Regions from separate parts of the Variovorax sp. FG153 genome, predicted to be linked through region 3. Evidence: predicted binding sites of a transcription regulator. Region 3 holds the regulator's gene; each other region holds the start of a gene.
The links. Region 3 encodes sigma-54, which starts transcription at its own class of promoters, with help from an activator protein. Its sites were predicted from a motif close to TGGCANGNAANCTGCTTT; they were not measured.
Positions count from the first base shown of each region.

Region 1 (4,763 bases), on a different contig from region 3:
GTGAGCGGGCTCGCGGCGCCAGCACCCGTGGCGCCCATCGTGCCCGCGGTGCCGGTCGCGCCGCCGGCCGAGCCCTACGTGCCGGTCTCGGCGCCCGCGCCCTTCGATGCGTTGCCGCCGGCCGCGCCCGTGCCGCCGCCGGCCGAGCCGCCCGCGCGCGCGCCGAGCGCGCGGCGGCCCGCGAACAAGAAGTCCTCGCTGCCGCGCTGGGGCGTGGTCGGCGTGCTGGTGGTGGCGCTGATCGCCGTCGGCAGCTGGATCGGCCTGCGCATCACGCAGTCGCCGCCGCCCACTTCCACCGCGATGGCACCGCCGGCGCCGCCGCCGGGCGCGCCGATGTCGAACCCGGCCTCGCCTCCGGCCGTGATGCCGCCGGCCGCGCCAGCCTCGGCCGCCGTGGCGGCCGCGTCACAGCCGCCCGCGGCCGATGGCGGCGGCGTCGCGGCCGCGCCCACGGCCGGCAATTCGCCGATCGCCGTGCCGCCGGCCACCGCGCCGGGCAGCAACGGCGCGCTGAGCCCGCTCGACAACGTGCCCGCGTCACCGCCCGCGAGCCCGCCGCCCGAGCCCGCGCTGGCGATCAGCGAGGCCGAGGACTGGAACCTCGCGCAGGCCGAGAACACGCGCGAGGGCTACGAGGCCTACCTGCGCCGCTACCGCCGCGGCCCGCATGCGCGCGACGCGCGCAATGCCATCGCCGAGCTCAACCGGCTCGCGCAGCCGGCCTCCACGCAGCCGGTGCTGGCGGGCACCGTGCCGCCGGGCACGCCCGGCGTGCCGGGTGCGCCGGGTGCCGTGCCCCCGGTCGCGGGCGGCACGGCGGTTCCACCCGTGCCGGGCGCCGCGGCCGGCATGGGCCGCGTGACGCTCAACATCCGGCCCTGGGGCCAGGTCTTCGTCGACGGCGCCGACCGCGGCGTGAGCCCGCCGCTCAAGTCGCTGTCGCTGCGCCCCGGCATCTACAACATCGAGGTGCGCAACGGCGACCTCGAGGTCTACCGGCAGCGCGTGACGGTGCAGGACAGCAAGTCGGCGCCGGTGGTGAGCCACGAGTTCAAGTAAGGGGCGAAGGCGGCGGTCAGCCGAGCAGGCTGGCCGTCGCCGCCACCCGGGCGTACTCGCCCTGCAGGTTGGCCAGCGCCATCGCGTGGACCTGCTCCGCGTCGAAAGTTGCACCGTCGATGCCCGCGCGGTCGAAGGCGAAGCTGGCATCGGACACCACCGTGACCGCGAAGCCGAGGCAGCTGGCGCTGCGCGCCGTGGCCTCGACCGACATGTTGGTGGCCACGCCGACCACCACGAGTGCCTCGATGCCGCGCACGCGCAGCCAGCGCTCGAGGCCCGAGTGCGCGAAGGCATCGGTCACGTTCTTCTCGACCACGTGCTCGGTGGGCAGCGGTGCCAGCGCGTCCTGGAATTCAGCGCCCGGCTGGCCCGGGAAGAACACCGAATCGGCGAAGCGCGACATGTGGCGCACATGGACCACGGGGCGGCCGGTGGTGCGCCAGTGCATGAGCAGGCGCTGCACCTGGGCTTCCGCGCCGGGGTTGTTGCGGCGGCCCGCGCGGGGCTCCTGCATGCCTTTCTGCATGTCGATGACGAGGAGGGCGCGATCGGTCATGGCGGGCCTGGAGTGAGCGGGATTGCGCCGCACTCTAAGCGATGCACGGGGCGCTACAGGCCTTTCTGCAGCGCCCGCCGGTACTGCACCGCCTCCGCCACATGCGCCGTCTCGATGACCGGTGCCCCCGCGAGGTCGGCGATGGTGCGCGCAACCTTGAGCGCGCGGTGCGTGCTGCGCGCCGACCAGCCGAGCCGGGCGGCGGCCGTGTGCATGAAGCGGCGCGCCTCGTCGCCGAGCGACGCATGGCGGTCGATGTCGGCGCCCTGCAGCGCCTGGTTGGGTCGGCCCTGGCGTTCGATCGCGCGTTCGCGTGCGGCGACCACGCGCGCGCGGATGGCGGCGGTGGTCTCGCCCGCGGGCGCGTCGAGCAGCTGCGGCGCCGAGATCGCGGGCACTTCGATGTGCAGGTCGATGCGATCCAGGAGCGGGCCGCTGAGCTTGCGCTGGTAGCGCGCCACCTGGTCGGGCGTGCAGCGGCAGGCTTTCGTGGGGGCGCCCAAAAAGCCGCAGGGGCACGGATTCATCGCAGCCACGAGTTGAAAGCGCGCGGGGAACTCGGCCCGCCGCGCGGCCCGCGCGATGGTGATGTTGCCGGTCTCGAGCGGCTCGCGCAGCGCCTCGAGCGCGGCGCGCGAGAACTCGGGGAACTCGTCGAGGAACAGCACGCCGTGGTGCGCCATCGAGATCTCGCCGGGCCGCGGCGGCGAACCGCCGCCCACCAGCGCCACCGCGCTCGAGGTGTGGTGCGGCGACGCGGTCGGCCGGTGCATCCAGCGCTCGGTCGAGAAGCGCCCGCCCAGGCTCGCGATGGCCGCGCTCTCGAGCGCCTCGTCGATGCGCATCGGCGGCAGCAGGCCGGCGAAGCGCTGGCCCAGCATCGACTTGCCCGAGCCCGGCTCGCCCATCATCAGGAGGCTGTGGCCGCCGGCCGCGGCGATCTCGAGCGCGCGCTTGGCGCCCGCGTGGCCCTTCACGTCGGCCATGTCGGCATAGGCGGGGGCATCGGCTTGCGCGGACGCATGGGCGCGCGACCAGCCCTCGTCGTCCGCCTCCAGGCCCGCCTGCGCATCGGCCGGCAGGAAGCGCCGCACCACGTCGAGCAGGTGCCTGGCGCCGTAGACCTCGCCGCCGGGCACCAGCGCGGCCTCGTCGGCGCTGGTCGCGGGCAGCACCAGCCGGGTGGCGATGCCGCGCGTGTGCAGCGCGAGCGCCATCGCGAGCGCGCCGCGCACCGGCCGCAGTTCGCCCGACAGCGAGAGCTCGCCCGCGAACTCGTGCCCCGCGAGCCGCGCGCCCTCGATCTGGCCGCTGGCCGCGAGGATGCCCAGCGCCATCGGCAGGTCGAAGCGGCCCGAATCCTTGGGCAGGTCGGCCGGCGCCAGGTTCACGGTGATGCGCTTGTTGTGCGGGAACTCCAGCCCGGCGTTCTGGATGGCCGAGCGCACGCGCTCGCGCGCCTCCTTGACCTCGGTCTCGGCCAGCCCGACCAGCGTGAAGCTCGGCAGGCCGTTGGCCAGATGCACCTCGACCGTGACACTGGCCGCTTCCAGCCCGAGCAAGGCGCGGCTTTGCACCAAAGACAGACTCATCCTTCACTCCCTCCCTATATTGGTGCGCCCGATTCCGGTCGTCGCGGGCGTCTTGTTCTTTTTTCAGTGCAAGCCACAAAGCCTTGCGCTTGTAACTATTTTTGGCTTCTTCCCGGGAGGGCGCTTCAACCGGTCGCCGGGGGATGTGCACTTTGGCACGCTCCCTGCTTTGAGGGTCATCAGGTTCCACAACACTACTTGCGAGGAGTTCCCGATGACGCACCGTTCCGCCGCCCAGGCCCTGATCGTCCTGGCCACCGCATTGACCACGTCGGGCGCCGCCCTGGCGCAGGCCACCCCAGACGCTGCGGCGGCGCCTGCCGCGGCCCCCGCGACCTCGCCGATCACGGCCAACATCTCGCTGACCACGAACTACAAGTTCCGCGGCCAGGACCAGGACATGATCGGCCGGGACGACTACGCCAAGACCCGTGGCCTCAAGCCCGCGATCCAGGGCGGCTTCGACTACGCCTTCGGCGAGAGCGGCTTCTACGTCGGCAACTGGAATTCCAGCGTCAACTGGCTCAAGGGCAACAGCGTCGAGGTCGACCTGTACGGCGGCTACAAGTTCAAGGCCGGCCCGCTGGACATGGACGTCGGTGCGCTGACCTACATCTACCCGGGCAACACCGCCGGCAACACCACCGAGCTGTACGGCGCGGCCACCTATGCCAACGAAACCTTCGGCTCGTTCACGGCCAAGTACTCGCACACGGTGTCGAAGGACTACTTCGGCTACGCCGGCAACAAGGCGGGCTCGGGCCTCAAGGGCCGCAACACCGGCTACCTGAACCTGAGCTACAGCAAGGAGATCGTGCCCAAGGTCACGCTCAAGGCCGCCGTGGGCTTCACCCGCTTCTCCAGCGACATCCGCCACAACACGGCCGCGAAGAACTACGTCGACTACAACGTCGGCGCCACCTACGACTTCGGCGGCGGTCTCACGCTCACCGGCTCGGTGCAGGGCGCGAACAAGAAGAACGCGTTCAATGTCGCGGCCGGCCCGCTGTACGACTTCGGCTTCTACACGGTGCAGGAGGTCTACTCGCCCAACAAGCCGCGCTTCATCCTCACGCTGACGAAGACGCTGTAAGCGGCACACAACGAGGCGCGGCCCATGCTGCCGCGCGAATTCTTTCCATCCAAAGGAGCAACCCATGAAGCTGGTCACAGCCATCATCAAACCGTTCAAGCTCGACGAAGTGCGCGAAGCGCTTTCGGCCATCGGCGTGCAGGGGATCACCGTCACCGAGGTCAAGGGCTTCGGCCGCCAGAAGGGCCACACCGAGCTCTACCGCGGCGCGGAGTACGTCGTCGACTTCCTGCCCAAGGTCAAGATCGAGGCGGCCGTCTCGGATGACCTCGTCGAGCGCGTGATCGAAGCCGTCGAGGGCGCCGCGCGCACCGGCAAGATCGGCGACGGCAAGATCTTTGTCTACAACCTCGAGCAGGTCGTGCGCATCCGCACCGGCGAAACGGGCCGCGAAGCCCTTTGATCGAGTCCAGGCCCGAAAGAACAACGTCCATGAAAAAACTGCTTGTCTCCCTCG
Region 1 is NZ_JBMDKG010000005.1:147,755-152,517, reverse strand. It holds gene ACODT0_RS08630 (serine/threonine-protein kinase) at 1-1,062, shown strand, start outside; gene ACODT0_RS08625 (cysteine hydrolase family protein) at 1,079-1,621, opposite strand; gene ACODT0_RS08620 (YifB family Mg chelatase-like AAA ATPase) at 1,675-3,213, opposite strand; gene ACODT0_RS08615 (TorF family putative porin) at 3,428-4,306, shown strand; gene glnK (P-II family nitrogen regulator) at 4,371-4,709, shown strand; gene ACODT0_RS08605 (ammonium transporter) at 4,739-4,763, shown strand, end outside.
Region 1: ACODT0_RS08615 (TorF family putative porin) is a predicted target of sigma-54. The motif match lies at 3,367-3,384, and genes of this name have one in related genera.

Region 2 (4,763 bases), on a different contig from region 3:
CCGGGCCCGAGGCCACCTTCTTGCCCGCGAGCTCGGCCATGGCCTTGATCGGGCTGTCCTTCGCGACGATGAACTCGTCGAGCACGAACTTCGCGTTGCTCGGGTTGGTGCAGAAGATCTTGAACAGGCCCGGTTGCGCGATCTCGCCGATCGCGAGGTTGGCCGAGCCGGTGCCGTTGGCGCTGCCGTCGCAGCGGCCCGCGAGCATGGCTTCCATCACCTGCTGCGCGCCCGCGAACTTCTGCGGTTCCACGTCGAGCCCCGCGTCCTTGAAGAAGCCGCGCTCGACCGCCGCGAAGAAAGGCAGACCCGCGGCCACCGGCCAGAAGCCGACGCGGATCTTCGGCGCCGCCTGGGCGCGCACGATCGCTGGCGCGGCGAGCACCGCGAGGCCGGCGGCGCCGGCCTGCAGCAACTGTCGGCGCGAGGCGGAGGAAGGAAGGTCGGAGATGGACATGGAAGACTCCTCGGTCTGGGTTCGAAGACAACAGGGATTCAGGCGGCGCGGCTCGCGAGATAGGCGCGCCAGCCGCCATGGCGCGTGACCTCTTCCGCACCGGCCAGCGCATGGCCCTCGCAGATGAAGCCGTGCACCCAGCGGCCGTCGGCCAGCTCGACGCTGCCCAGGCCCAGCGGCGCGGGGATCAGCGCGAGGAAGCCGCCGACCTCGGCCAGCGGCAGGTCCCACACCTCGAGCGCGATCGCGGCGCCGCCCTCGGCGCTGCGCTGCAGGCCGGGCTTGGGCGGCACGGTGCCGGGCAGCGCGTACAGCCGGTAGCGCGGCGCGGTCTGGATGGCTTCGCGCAGCACGGCGCCGCGCTCGGTGAGCTGGCCGTTGAGCGGCATGCCGCTGAGGTGCGCGCCGACCACCGCGATCGGCAGCGTCGCGGCCTGCGCCGGGGCGAGGCCACGGATCGGCCGCGGCGCGGGCAGCGGCTCGCCGGTCGCGCCCTGCGCGAGGCCGGTGGCGTGGTGGTAGCGCTGGCCCAGCTCGGCCAGCGCGAGGTCGCTGCCGCAGCGGCCGATCAGCGTGATGCCGAAGGGCAGGCCGTCGGGCCGCAGGCTGCTGGGCACCGAGAGCGCGGCGTAGTCGAGCAGGTTGACGAAGTTGGTGTAGGCGCCGAGGTTGCGGTTGAGCGCCACCGGGTCGGCGCGCATCGCGTCGCGCGTGTAGTGCGTGGGCGCGGTGGGCACCAGCAGCACGTCGATGTCGCGCCACATCGGTTCGGCCTGCTGCGCGAGCGCGCGCAGCCGGGTCTGGGCCTCGAACACGTCGGCCGCGTTGTAGCCGCGGCCCTGCGCGAGGATGCCGCGCACGGGCTCGACGACCTCGGCCTCGTGGCGGTCGAAGAAGGCGCGCACCGCGGCATAGCGCTCGGCCACCAGCGCGCTGTCGTAGAGCAGCGCGGCGGCCTCGGCCAGCGGCGCGAAGGGCACGGTGACGGCCGTGCCGCCCAGCGCCTCGAGGCGCCGGCGCGCGTCGGCGAAGGCGGCCTCGGCGAGCGTGTCGCCGAAGAAGGCGAGGCGGTCGGGCACGCCGAAGCGGAAGGCGGCGGGGAAGGGCTCGGCATCGAGCGCGAGGTCGCGCGAGTAGGGATCGCGCGCATCGAAGCCGAGCGCGGCCTGCAGCACCTCGACCGCGAGCGCGACCGTGCGCGCGAAGATCGAGACGCAGTCGACGCTCTGCGCGGCCGGCACCACGCCGGCGGTGCTCAGCAGCCCGCGCGAGGGCTTGAGGCCGACGATGTTGTTGAGGCCCGCGGGCACGCGGCCCGAGCCGGCCGTGTCGGTGCCGAGCGCGAAGTCGGCCTCGCCGGTGGCGACCACGCGGGCCGAACCCGAGCTCGAGCCGCCCGAGACATAGCTGGCATCGAAGGCATTGCCGACCTCGCCATAGGGCGAGCGCGTGCCGTTGAGGCCGCAGGCGAACTGGTCGAGGTTGGTCTTGCCGAGCAGCGACGCACCGGCGTCGAGCAGCCGCCGCACCACGGCCGCATGGGCGGCCGGCAGGCGGTCGAAGGCCGGGCAGGCGGCGGTGGTGGGCACGCCGGCGACGTCGATGTTGTCCTTGACGGCGAAGCGCAGGCCCGCGAGCGGGGCGGGGGTGGTAGCGGGCGTGGCTTCCCGCGTGTCGTCGTTCTCGCGCGTCAGCGGCTGCGCGAAACGCAGGATCCACGCCGCGGCGGCCGGGTCTTTCTCGTCATGCACCATGATCAGGCATCCAAACTTGTGTACAAGTCGAGATGCAAGTGGCGTGCCAGCGCGCGCGGGCCGCTGGTGGGGCGCCCGCGGCGTCAGTCGCTCAGTTATCTATGTGTGGCTCCCTCCCCCGCTGGGGGAGGGTTGGGGTGGGGGCATGCGGGGGGGGGGGGGGGGGGGGGGGGGGCGCCCCCTGCGGCGGTGGATCGGGTCACGGCCTCATCGACCGCCCAGTGCCCCGATCCCGGCCTTCCCCCAGAGGGGGGAAGGAGGAAGACAGGGCGCTCAGCTCTTCTTGGCGTCCCGGTACAGGTTCTCCACCTTCGGCAAATTCGCCTGCAGCTTGGCGATCCGGTCCGGCCCGCTCGGGTGCGTCGAGAGGAAGCTCAGCCCGCCCTGGTTCTTCGAGGCCGTGGCCATCTTGTTCCACAGCGAGACCGAGGCCTTCGGGTCGTAGCCGGCGCGCGCCGCGAGCTCCAGGCCGACGAGGTCGGCCTCGGTCTCGTCGCCGCGGCTGAACTTGAGCGTGAGCAGTTGGGTGCCCGCGCGCGCCGCGAGGTCGCCGACCTGCCCCAGGCCGAGCAGCTGCGCACCGATCGAGAGCGCGGCGCCGGTGCCCGCGCTCTTGGCCATGCGGGCGCGCGCATGCTCGCGCAGCGCATGGGCCATCTCGTGGCCCATCACCATCGCGACCTCGTCGTCGGTGAGCTTGAGCTGGTCGAGGATGCCGGTGAAGAAGGCGATCTTGCCGCCCGGCAGGCAAAAGGCGTTGATCTGCTTGCTGCCGATCAGGTTGACCTCCCACTTCCATTGCCGCGCACGGCTGTTCCAGGGCGTGGCGAAGGGGATCAGCCGGTTGGCGATGGCGCGCAGCCGCTGCAGCTGCGGATTGCCGTCGCCCGCGAGCGCGTTCTTGGCGCGCGCCTGCTCCAGCAGCTCGCCGTACTGCTGGCCGCCCGCGGCCTCGATGCGGTCGGCCGGCACCAGGTTGCGCGCCACCGAGGCATTGCCGACGTCGACCTGCGCCAGCGCCGGCCCGCTCAATGCCGCGCCGGCCGCGGCCAGCAGGAAGGCGCGCCGCGGCTGCCAGGCCGAGGCATGGGAGAGGACCGGGGCGGAGCGATCGCAGCGTGTGCACATATGGGGCCGGATGATAGGAACAAATGAAGACGCCTTGGTGGATGACCCGGCGGCCGACCGGCGCGGCACTCATGGACAATCGCTCCCACATGTCTTCCGTCCCGCCCGCCGAATCCACCGCCGCCGGTTCGCCGCCCTGGCGCGACGCCCTGAAGGTCTACCTCGAACCCGCCACCTTGCGCATGCTGGCGCTGGGCTTCTCGGCCGGGCTGCCGCTGCTGCTGGTGCTGGGCACGCTGAGCTTCCGGCTGCGCGAGGCCGGCATCGACCGCGCCACCATCGGCTACCTGAGCTGGGTCGGCCTGGCCTACGGCTTCAAATGGGTGTGGGCGCCGCTGGTCGACCGGCTGCCGCTGCCGCCGCTGACCACGCTGCTCGGACGCCGGCGCGGCTGGCTGCTGCTGGCGCAGGGCATGGTGATCGCGGGGCTGGTCGGCATGGCGGTCAACGATCCGCGCCAGGGCCTCGTGCCGATGGTCTGGTGCGCGCTGCTGGTGGCCTTCGGCTCGGCCACGCAGGACATCGCGCTCGACGCCTTCCGCATCGAGTCGGCCGAAACCCGCAAGCAGGCGGCGCTGGCCGCGGCCTACCAGACCGGCTACCGGCTCGCGATGATCTGGGCCGGGGCCGGCGTGCTGTGGGTGGCGGCCTGGGCCGAGGTCGCGCCGGCCGCGCCGGCGGTGGGCGCGGCGGCCGGCGCGGCCTACCAGAACGGCGCCTGGAAGACGGCCTACCTCGTGATGGCCAGCTCCATGCTCGTGGGCGTGCTCACGGTGCTGCTGTCGCCCGAGCCCGCGAAGCGCTCGCTGTCGGCGCCGCGCAATGCCGCCGAATGGCTGCGCGACGTGCTGGTCGAGCCCTTCGCCGACTTCATCCGCCGCTACAAGTGGCAGGCGGTGCTGATCCTCTCGCTGATCGCGATCTACCGCATCAGCGACGTGGTGATGGGCATCATGGCCAACCCCTTCTACGTCGACATGGGCTTCACCAAGGACGAGGTGGCCACGGTCAGCAAGATCTACGGCGTGGTCATGACGCTGGTGGGCGCCTTCGTCGGCGGCGTGCTGTCGATGCGCCTGGGCGTGATGCGGGTGCTGATGCTGGGCGCGGTGCTCAGCGCGGCGAGCAACCTGCTGTTCGCCTGGCTGGCCTCGCGCGGCCACGACCTGACGGCCCTGATCGCCGTGGTCTCGGCCGACAACCTCGCGGGCGGCATCGCCTCGGCGGCCTTCATCGCCTACCTCTCGAGCCTCACCAACATCAGCTACTCGGCCACGCAGTACGCGCTGTTCAGCTCGCTGATGCTGCTGCTGCCGAAGTTCATCGCCGGCTACTCGGGCGTGTTCGTCGACGCCTACGGCTACAGCACCTTCTTCTATGCCACCGCCCTGCTCGGCGTGCCGGTGCTGGTGCTGGTGGCGCTG
Region 2 is NZ_JBMDKG010000005.1:80,083-84,845, forward strand. It holds gene ACODT0_RS08280 (ABC transporter substrate-binding protein) at 1-457, opposite strand, end outside; gene atzF (allophanate hydrolase) at 496-2,211, opposite strand; gene ACODT0_RS08290 (M48 family metallopeptidase) at 2,485-3,339, opposite strand; gene ACODT0_RS08295 (AmpG family muropeptide MFS transporter) at 3,429-4,763, shown strand, end outside.
Region 2: atzF (allophanate hydrolase) is a predicted target of sigma-54. The motif match lies at 2,243-2,260, and genes of this name have one in related genera.

Region 3 (4,763 bases):
CGCCTGCTGCGCCATCTCGGGGCTGCGGATGAACAGGCCGATCTCGGTGTTGTGGACCTCGGAGCGCGGGTCGAAATTCATCGAGCCGACGAACAGGATGCGCCGGTCGATCACCGCCGACTTGGCATGCAGCCGGCCGACCGAGGTGCCGAACAGGCCCAGCCGCACGCTGCGGCGGGTGCGGTTGGTGCTGAGTTCGTAGAGCTCGGCGCCCAGGCGCAGCATCTCGGGCCGGTAACGGCGGTAGGCGGTGTGCACCAGCGGCTCGTCGGTGGCGGCGAGCGAGTTGGTCACCACGCTGATCTTCACCTGGCGCCGGCGGATCTCGTTCATCACCTCGAGCCCCGCGGCGCCCGGGATCAGGTAGGGCGAGACGATGGTCACCTCGCTGCGCGCGCGGCGCATCTGCTCGACCACGTTGTAGCGCACGCTGTCCACGTCGAGCAGCGGCACGCCGCCGTACGAGGCGGTCTTGCCGATCACGCGGTCGGGCGAATCGGCATAGGCCTCGGCCGTGGTCCAGATCAGGCCGAGCCGGCCGGCATCGAGGTCCTCGGCGATCGGGCCGTAGCCCAGCAGGTCGTTGGGCGCGGGCTTCGGCGGCGGCGGCGTGGTGTCGGGGCCGGTGGCGGCCTCGAAGCGGCGCCGCAGTTCGTCGGCAGGCAGCGCGCTCGCCACCACCGACTCGACGGGCCGCACGTAGGGGCTGTTCCAGTACTGGTCGAACAGGCTGCCCAGGCGCGGGATCAGCGCGCCCGTCACGAAGGTGTCGAGGTCGATGAAGTTCTCGCCCGCGGTGCGCCGGAAGTACTGGTTGCCGATGTTGCGCCCGCCCGCCACGGCCATCGCGCCGTCGGCGATGAACAGCTTGTTGTGCATGCGCCGGTTGACGCGGCTGAAGTCGAACAGCGAGGCGGTGAAGCGCGCGAGCAGGCTGCCGCGGCCGGCCGGAAAGGGGTTGAACAGGCGCAGCTCGACATTGGGCGTGGCCGCGAAGCCGCGCAGCAGCTCGTCCTCGCCCGCGGTGTAGAGGTCGTCCATCAGCACGCGCACCCGCACGCCGCGCTGCGCGGCGTCGCGCAGGGTGCGCAGCAGGTAGCGGCCGGTCTCGTCGTTCTCGATCTGGTAGTACTGGACGTCGAGCGTGCGCTGGGCCCGGCGCGCGAGCTGGATGCGGGTGTCGAAGGCGAAGTCGCCGCCCGGCATGAGGCGAAAGCCGCTGAGGTCGGGGTCGGGCTGCGCGGCCAGCGCGATGCGCCCGAGCGCGGTGTCCTTCGACACGGCGATGGCCTTGGTGGGAGTGCGCGGTGCCTCGTCGGGCAGCGAGGCGCAGCCGGCGGCCAGCAGCGTGGCCGCGAGGGCGAACACCCGGAGCCCACGGCGCGACAGCAGGCGTCGGGCCATCGGCGGCTTTCTACAGGGCCTTGCGCAGGTTGGCGGGCGCGATGCGCAGCGCCTCGCGGTACTTGGCGACGGTGCGGCGCGCGCACTCGATGCCCTGCTCCTTGAGCATCTCGGAGATCTGGCTGTCCGACAGCGGCTTCTTCACGCTCTCCGAACCGACGAACTGCTTGATCAGCGCGCGCACCGCGGTGCTCGAGGCATTGCCGCCGGTCTCGGTGCCCAGCGCCGAGCCGAAGAAGTACTTGAGCTCGACCGTGCCGAAGGGCGTGGCCATGTACTTGGCGGTGGTCACGCGCGAGATGGTGGATTCGTGCAGCCCGAGCTCGTCGGCGATCTCGCGCAGCACCAGCGGGCGCATCGCGAGCTCGCCGTGCACGAAGTAACTCTTCTGCCGCTCGACGATGGCGTTGCTCACGCGCAGGATGGTGTCGAAGCGCTGCTGGATGTTCTTGATGAACCAGCGCGCCTCCTGCAGCCGCTGCGACAGCGCCTGGCTGCCCTCGCCCTTGTGCGACTTGAGCGCGCCGGCATAGATGTCGTGCACGCGCAGCCGCGGCATCACCTCGGGGTTGAGCATGACGCGGAACTTCACGTTGGTGCCGCGGCCGGTCTTGGTGACGATCACGTCGGGAATGACGATGTTGCGCTCGACGTCGACGAAGCGGCGGCCCGGCTTGGGCTCCAGGCGCGCGATGACCTGCAGCGCCGAGCGCACCAGTTCCTCGTTGGTGCGCGTGAGCGTGGCCAGGCGCTTGAAGTCGCGCCGCGCGAGCAGCTCCATCGGCTGCTTGCAGATGGCGAGCGCGGTCTTGCGCACCAGCTCCTCTTCCTCTGTCTCGTCTTCGTCGGCCAGCGCGCGCAGCTGGATCGCGAGGCATTCGCCGAGATCGCGCGCGCCCACGCCCGCGGGCTCCAGGCTCTGCAGCAGGCCGAGCGCGACCTGGAAGTGGTGCACCAGCTCGTCGAACTGGTCGTTGTCGTCGCCCGCGAGGCCCGAGGCCAGCGCCGGCAGCGAATCCTCGAGGTAGCCGTCGTCGTTGAGCGACTCGATCAAAAAGCGCAGCGCGGCGCTGTCGTTCTCGTTGAGCCGCAGGCTCAGCGCCTGGCGGTGCAGGAAGGACTGCAGCGATTCCTGGCTGCGCGCGAGCTCGGTGGCATCGGCGCGCTCGTCGTCGCCGGTGCTGCTGTTGTTGCGCGCAGGCGCGTCGCTGCCCCACTCGCTGTCGTCGGGCGCCATGTCGACGGTGCCGTCGCCTTCCCAGTCGGGCTCGCGCTCGGGCGAGTCGAGGGCCGGCTCGGCCTCGGACGACGAGGCGGTCTCGGTGGACGTGGTCGAGGTCGACGGCGCGGCGCCCGCGTAGTCGCTCTCGGCCTCGCGCTCGGTGTCCTCGCGCGGCGCGGGCGTGTCGGCAGCGTCGAGGCCGAATTCCTCGCGCGCGGCTTCCTCGGCGGTGCGCTCGAGGAAGGGGTTCTCGTCGAGCATCTGCTCGACCTCCTGGCTCAGCTCGAGCGTGGAGAGCTGCAGCAGCCGGATCGACTGCTGCAGCTGAGGCGTCAGCGCGAGATGCTGCGAAACGCGCAGCGACAAGCCTTGTTTCATGCCCTCAGGAAATGGCTGGCGCGAGGGTCATCACATGCGGAAGTGCTCGCCCAGGTAGACCCGGCGCACTTCGGCGTTGTCGACGATCTCCGAGGGCGTGCCCTGTGCCAGCACATGGCCGTCGCTGATGATGAAGGCGTGATCGCAGATGCCCAGCGTCTCGCGCACGTTGTGGTCGGTGATGAGCACGCCGATCCCGCGTTCCTTCAGGAAGCTGATGATGCGCTGGATCTCGATCACCGCGATCGGGTCGATGCCGGCGAAGGGCTCGTCGAGCAGGATGAAGCGCGGCTGGGTGGCCAGCGCGCGCGCGATCTCGACGCGGCGGCGTTCGCCGCCCGACAGCGCGAGCGCGGGCGAATCGCGCAGGTGGTCGACGCGCAGGTCGGCCAGCAGTTCCGACAGGCGCTCTTCCATGCGCTGCTTCGACAGCGCCTGCGGCCGGCCGTTGGCGTCGGGTTCGCGCTGCAGCTCGAGCACCGCGCGCACGTTCTCCTCGACCGTGAGCTTGCGGAAGATCGAGGCTTCCTGCGGCAGGTAGCTCAGGCCCATGCGCGCGCGGCGGTGGATCGGCATGTGGGCGATCGGCTCGCCGTCGATGGAGATCTCGCCCGCGTCGGCGCGCACCAGCCCGACGATCATGTAGAACGAGGTGGTCTTGCCGGCGCCGTTGGGGCCGAGCAGTCCGACGACTTCGCCCTTCTGCACGTCGAGCGAGACGTCCTTGACCACCTTGCGGCTGCCATAGCTCTTCTGCAGGCCGCGCGCGACGAGGCGGCTGCCCGGCACGCCGTTGGCTTCCTGGGTTCCGGCGGCTTCGATCACTTGCGCTCTTCCGCTTCGCCGCTGAGCGTGGTGCTCGGGCGCAGGCCGGCGCCCGGGGCCGGCGTGGCCGCCGGGGCCGCGGGACGGCGCGTGGCCGGGGCCGAGGCGCCCGGTGCCGCGGGCGCGGCCGACTTCGGCGTGAGGATGGCCTTGACGCGGCCGCCGCCGCCCGGTGCCGACACGCCGGCGTTCGGCGGCACGGTCGAGCCGTTGACGGTGTAGGTGTCGTTGCTCTGGTCGTAGACGATCAGCGCGCCGCTGCTCTCGTCGTTGGGCGTGGCGCCGACCAGGCGGCGCATGACGGCGCGGCGGATGAACTTGACGTTGTCGGCGCGGCTGTCGTACTCGATGACCTCGGACTCGCCCTCGATCCACTCGTCGCCGTTGCCGTTGCGCTTCTGCTTGTAATAGGCGAGCTTGCCGGGCGCCGCGGTGACCACGCCGTACTGGTAGCCCTCGGGGTCCTGGCGCACGTCGATGCGCGCACCGCGGATGATGATGGTGCCCTTGGTGACCACCACGTTGCCGGTGAAGACGCTGGTCTGCTTGAGATCGTCGTAGCGCATCGAATCGGATTCGATGTTCATCGGCTTGGTCCGGTCGGCCGTTTCGGCCAGGGCCGTGGCGGCGGAGCCGGCCAGCAGCAGCGCGGCCAGCACGAGGCGGCCGGTGCGGCGAAGGGAGGAGGTGGGGTGAGAGTGCGATGTCATAGAGGCACGAAACTTGCTCTGCATTGTATGCGGCCCATCGCGCCAGACCCATGCGCGCGGATGAAAAAGCCCCGGGGCGGCGAACCCGGGCACGGCACCCCGCGGGATCGCCCCGCGTTCTGCCGACCGGCCGAATGACGGCCCGGCCGCCCCGGAACCCTCGATGGGGCCCGGCCTCCCGGCGGCCACGAAATCGAAATCAACCTTTGCGGGCTTCGCCGATC
Region 3 is NZ_JBMDKG010000018.1:49,283-54,045, reverse strand. It holds gene ACODT0_RS20165 (phospholipase D family protein) at 1-1,404, opposite strand, end outside; gene ACODT0_RS20160 (RNA polymerase factor sigma-54) at 1,415-3,004, opposite strand; gene lptB (LPS export ABC transporter ATP-binding protein) at 3,035-3,829, opposite strand; gene lptA (lipopolysaccharide transport periplasmic protein LptA) at 3,826-4,539, opposite strand; gene ACODT0_RS20145 (thiol:disulfide interchange protein DsbA/DsbL) at 4,739-4,763, opposite strand, start outside.

Region 4 (4,763 bases), on a different contig from region 3:
CTGGGTCGCCACCGGAATCTCCAGCGACTCGGGCAGCGTCGCGCTGCTCGTCATCGGCCGGCGCAGCAGGTGCTCGGACTGCACGCTGCCGTACACCATCCAGATGGCGATGAAGGAAAGCAGCAAGGTCGCGATGACCTCGTTGGTGCCCATCTTGACGCGCAGGACGCCGGCGATGCCGCCCCAGAACGCGCCCGCCGCGCAGGCGCCGAGCGTCGGAACGATGAAGGCCAGCCCCCACGGCAGCTGCACCACTGGTGGCCACAGCGCGAGCGCCGTGGCCGTGATGCCGCCTACGGCAATCTGCCCTTCTCCGCCTACGTTCGTGAGGTTTGCGCGCTCGGCCAGGATGAAACCCAGGCCGACCAGCATGAGCACCAGCGCACGGTTGATCGAGGCAGCCAGCGCATAGGACGAGCCCCAGGCGCCGTCCGCGAACGCGGCGACCGCATCGCCCACTGGCACGCCGAGCGCGGCGATCAGCAAGGCACCGACGCCAAAGGCCAGCAGCACGGCGGCTGCCGAGACCTGCAGCGCAGGGGTCGGCCTGAGCCGCGACCAAGCAAGTACAGGACCGCTCATGGGGCGACCTCCTCTGCAACATCTTTCTTGTCACGGTGCCCGGCCATCCAGGCACCGATGCGCGCGCGGTCCGCGCCCGCCGTAGGGCATGTGCCCATCACCCGGCCCCGGTAGAGCACCAGCACGCGGTCGGCGACGCTCAGCAGTTCGTCGAGCTCCGACGAGATGAGCAGCACGCCGACCCCGCGGTCCGCGGCGGCCCGGATGTGGCCGTAGATGGCCTCGACCGCGCCGACATCCAGTCCGCGCGTGGGCTGCGCCGCCAGCAGAAAGCGCAGGCCCTCGAGCGTGAGCTCGCGCGCGAGCACCGCCTTCTGCTGGTTGCCGCCCGAAAGGCCTCCGAACGGCACGTCGGGGCTGGCAGCGCGCACGTCGTAGCGCTGCATGAGGTCGAGCGCCTCGCGGCGCATGGCCGCGCGGTCGAGGAGGCCGAAGCGCCGGAACCGGTCCAGGCGGTCGAGCATGATGTTCTCTGCGACGTTCATGCCTGTCACGCAGGCCAGCGCATGCCGGTCTTCGGGCACCACGCCGCAGCCCGCAGCGCTGAGCTGGCGCGGCGTGGCGCGCGTCATGTCCTCGCCGCAGACGAAATAGCGCCCCTCGGTGGGACGCAGCATTCCCGAAAGCACCGCGCCCAGCTCGCCCTGGCCATTGCCCTCGACGCCGGCGATGGCCACGATCTCGCCCGGCTCCACCAGCAGGGTAAAGTTGTCCAGGCGCACCACGCCATCGACGTCGCGCACGGAGAGGCCGTCGGCCAGCAGCGCCGCCTCGCGCGCCGGGCTGCCCGGTGCCGGCCGGGACGCACGAGACGCCCGTACCGGCGCGGCGGCAGGCGCCTGCAGGTCGCGCTGGATCATCGCGCGCACCAGCGCGTCGATGTCCTGTGCGGGCGCGTCCGAGCGCGCCACCACGCGGCCGCCGCGCAGGACGGTCGCACGCCGCGCAACGCGCTGGATCTCGGCCAGCTTGTGGGTGACCAGCACGACGCCGCAGCCCTGCTGCGCCACGCGCGTACACACCGAGAGCAATGCCTCGATCTCCTGCGGCAGCAACACGGCGGTCGGTTCGTCGAGCACCAGCAGGCGCGGCTTGCGCACCAGGCACTTCACGATTTCCACGCGCTGGCGCTCGCCCACCGACAGGTCCTGCACCTTCGCATGCGGATCGAGCGCGAGCCCGTAGCGCTCCCGCATCGCGGCGATACGCGCCGCGCCGGCCTTGCGGTCGAGCACGCCGCGCACCTGGCCGAGCAGCAGGTTGTCGAGCACCGTCATGTCGGGCACGAGGCTGAAGTGCTGGTGGACCATCGCGATGCCGTGCGAAAGGGCATCCGCCGGCGAGCGCGGGCGAAACGCCCCACCGGCCAGCGTCATCTGGCCCGCGTCCGCGGCGTGCACGCCGAAGACGAGATTGCACAGCGTGGACTTGCCGGCGCCGTTCTCGCCCAGCAAACAGTGGACTTCGCCGGGATGGAGCGCCAGCGAGACGTCCTGCAGCGCCTGCAGCGCGCCGAAGCGCTTGGACAGCCCCTCCAGCTTCAGCAGCGGCGCGGCGGCCGGCGTTGCGGCGAACCCCGGGCCGCCGTCGCTGATGCCGTCACCCAGGCCGATGGCGTGGCGCTCGCGCATCAGCCCTCCAGCACCTTGATCTTGCCCGACAGGATGTCCTTCTTGATCTGCTCGAGCTTGGCCTTCTGTTCGTCAGTCGCCCCGCAGATGACCATGTCCGATGCGTTCGGCCCCATGGCCAGTCCGAAGGGCTTGTAGCCGGCCTTCCAGGTACCGCCGACGGCCTCCTTGATGGCGTACTGCACCTGATAGCCGACGCCGGTGATGCTGTAGGCGGGATAAAGCGGATCGGTGCCGCAGCGGCTGGTGTAGCTGCCGATGATCTTCGTGCCCTTCTCCTTGGCCGCCTGCTCCATGCCGCGCAGGCCGAGGTTCAGGATGTGATAGTGCATGTCGGCGCCCTGCGCGATGGCCGCCAGCGTGGCTTCCTTGGCCTTGGCCACGTTGTCGAAGTCGCCGGTGTAGTTCTCGAAGTACTTGATGCCGGGCTTGATGTACCTGGCGCCATTGCCGAACTCCTTGCCGGCGTTGACGATGGAAGGGATCTCCATGCCGCCCACGTAACTCACGGCCCCGTTCTTCGAGAGCATCGCGGCGGCGGCGCCCGCGACGAAGGCGATCTCGGCCTGCTTCACGTCGTAGCCGGCCACGTTGGCCGTCTCCTCGGCCTTGTTGCCGCCGACGATCGAGAAGTGCGTCTTGGGGAAGCGCTTGGCCACCTTGAGCACGGCGGCCTGGGTCTGGCCGCCGACGCCGATCACGAGCGCGTTCTTGCTGGCCAGGTTGGTCAGCGCCTGCTCCATGTCGGCGTAGTTGATGTTCTCGATCATCTGCACCTTGATCCTGGCGCCGTACTCCTTCTGTGCGGCCACGAGCCCGTCGTAGCCGGACTCCATCCATCCCTTGTCCGACTTGGACCCGGGAATGAGGATGCCGACCGCGATCGGATCGGCGGCCGAGGCCGGCAGGCTCAGCACGAGGGCGGTGAAGGCGCTGACGCCTGCGAGGACGGCGGCGCGGCGGGAGGGAGACGGAATCTGCATGGCATGCCTTTCGCTAGTTGGAGTTAAGTAACTAATCAATTACTTACCGACAACGCATCGCAATAACAGTGCCAGTGAATTCGCCGACTTTTTGCCGCATATCGGTGCGGCCGCCGCAACGAATGCACCAGCCTGCGGCGATGCGCCCTTCGCCCGCACACCACCGGAGCCTTTGATGAAACGCCATCCCTATCTTCCCGATGCCCGGCCCGACGGCGCCCTGGGCCTGGGCCAGCAGTACTACTGGGTCGCCAGCGAGCGCGAGGTCGACATGTCCGTGGAGCCGCCCGCGCCGCTGCGCGCCCGAGTGCAGGCGCAGCCGCAGAACGTGGTGCTCGACCTGCGCCGCACGGCCATCGTCATCATCGACCTGCAAAACGACTTCTGCACCGAGGGCGGATGGGTTGACCACATCGGCGGCAACTATGCGGCGGACCGCACGCCGATCGCCCCGCTGCAGAAGCTGCTGCCCGGGCTGCGCCGCGCCGGCGTGCCGGTCGTCTGGGTCAACTGGGGCAACCGCCCGGACCTGGCCAACATGCCGCCCAACCAGATCCATCTGTACAAGAACAGCGGCACGGGCGTCGGCCTGGGCGACCCGCTGCCCGGCGGCAAGGGCCACGTGCTGCAGAAGGACTCGTGGGCCGCAGCCATCGTGGACGAGCTCGCTCCGCACGAAGGCGACTTTCTGGTCGACAAGCACCGCATCAGCGGCTTCTGGGACACGCCGCTGGACAGCATCCTGCGCAACCTCGGGGTGCGCAGCATCCTCTTCGCGGGATGCAACACCGACCAGTGCGTGCTGCACACGCTCACCGACGCCAACTTCCTGGGCTACGGCTGCGTGATGCTGAGCGACTGCTGCGCCACGAGCTCGCCGGACTTCTGCACCGAGGCGACGATCTGGAACGTCAAGAAATGCTTCGGCTTCGTGACCGACTCGGCCGCCGTGCTCGCGGCGCTGCCCGCCTGATGCACACGGAGACAGCGCACGGATCGGGCGGCTGGATGCCCGGCCCCCGCTGCGAGCGGCCCGCCACCGGCGTTGGCGCGCTGAATGGGGTGCGCCTGGGCGTGAAGGACCTCATCGACATCGCAGGCGCCGTCACCGGCGGCGGTAACCCGGACTGGGCCGCCAGCCACGCGCCGGCCGTACACGACGCGCCCTGCGTGGCCGCGCTGCGTGGCGCCGGCGCGCGGATCGTCGGCAAGACGATCAGCGACGAACTCGCCTTCAGCCTGGAGGGCGAGAACGCCCACTACGGCGCGCCGCGCCATCCGCGCGACCCCGATCGGCTGCCCGGTGGGTCGTCCAGCGGCAGCGCCGCCGCGGTCGCATGGGCGGAGGTCGACCTGACGCTGGGCACCGACACGGGCGGCTCGGTGCGCGTACCGGCGGCGTTCTGCGGGCTCGCCGCGATGCGGCCCACGCACGGCCGGATCCCGCTCGACGGGGTCCTGCCCTTCGCACCGAGCTACGACACGGTGGGGTGGTTCGCGCGCGATGCCGACCTGCTGCGCCGCGCCGGGCATGCGCTGCTCGGCACCGAAGCCCGCATCGGCAGCG
Region 4 is NZ_JBMDKG010000046.1:47,579-52,341, reverse strand. It holds gene ACODT0_RS33825 (ABC transporter permease) at 1-582, opposite strand, end outside; gene ACODT0_RS33820 (ABC transporter ATP-binding protein) at 579-2,213, opposite strand; gene ACODT0_RS33815 (BMP family protein) at 2,213-3,196, opposite strand; gene ACODT0_RS33810 (cysteine hydrolase family protein) at 3,372-4,169, shown strand; gene ACODT0_RS33805 (amidase) at 4,169-4,763, shown strand, end outside.
Region 4: ACODT0_RS33815 (BMP family protein) is a predicted target of sigma-54. The motif match lies at 3,253-3,270, and genes of this name have one in related genera.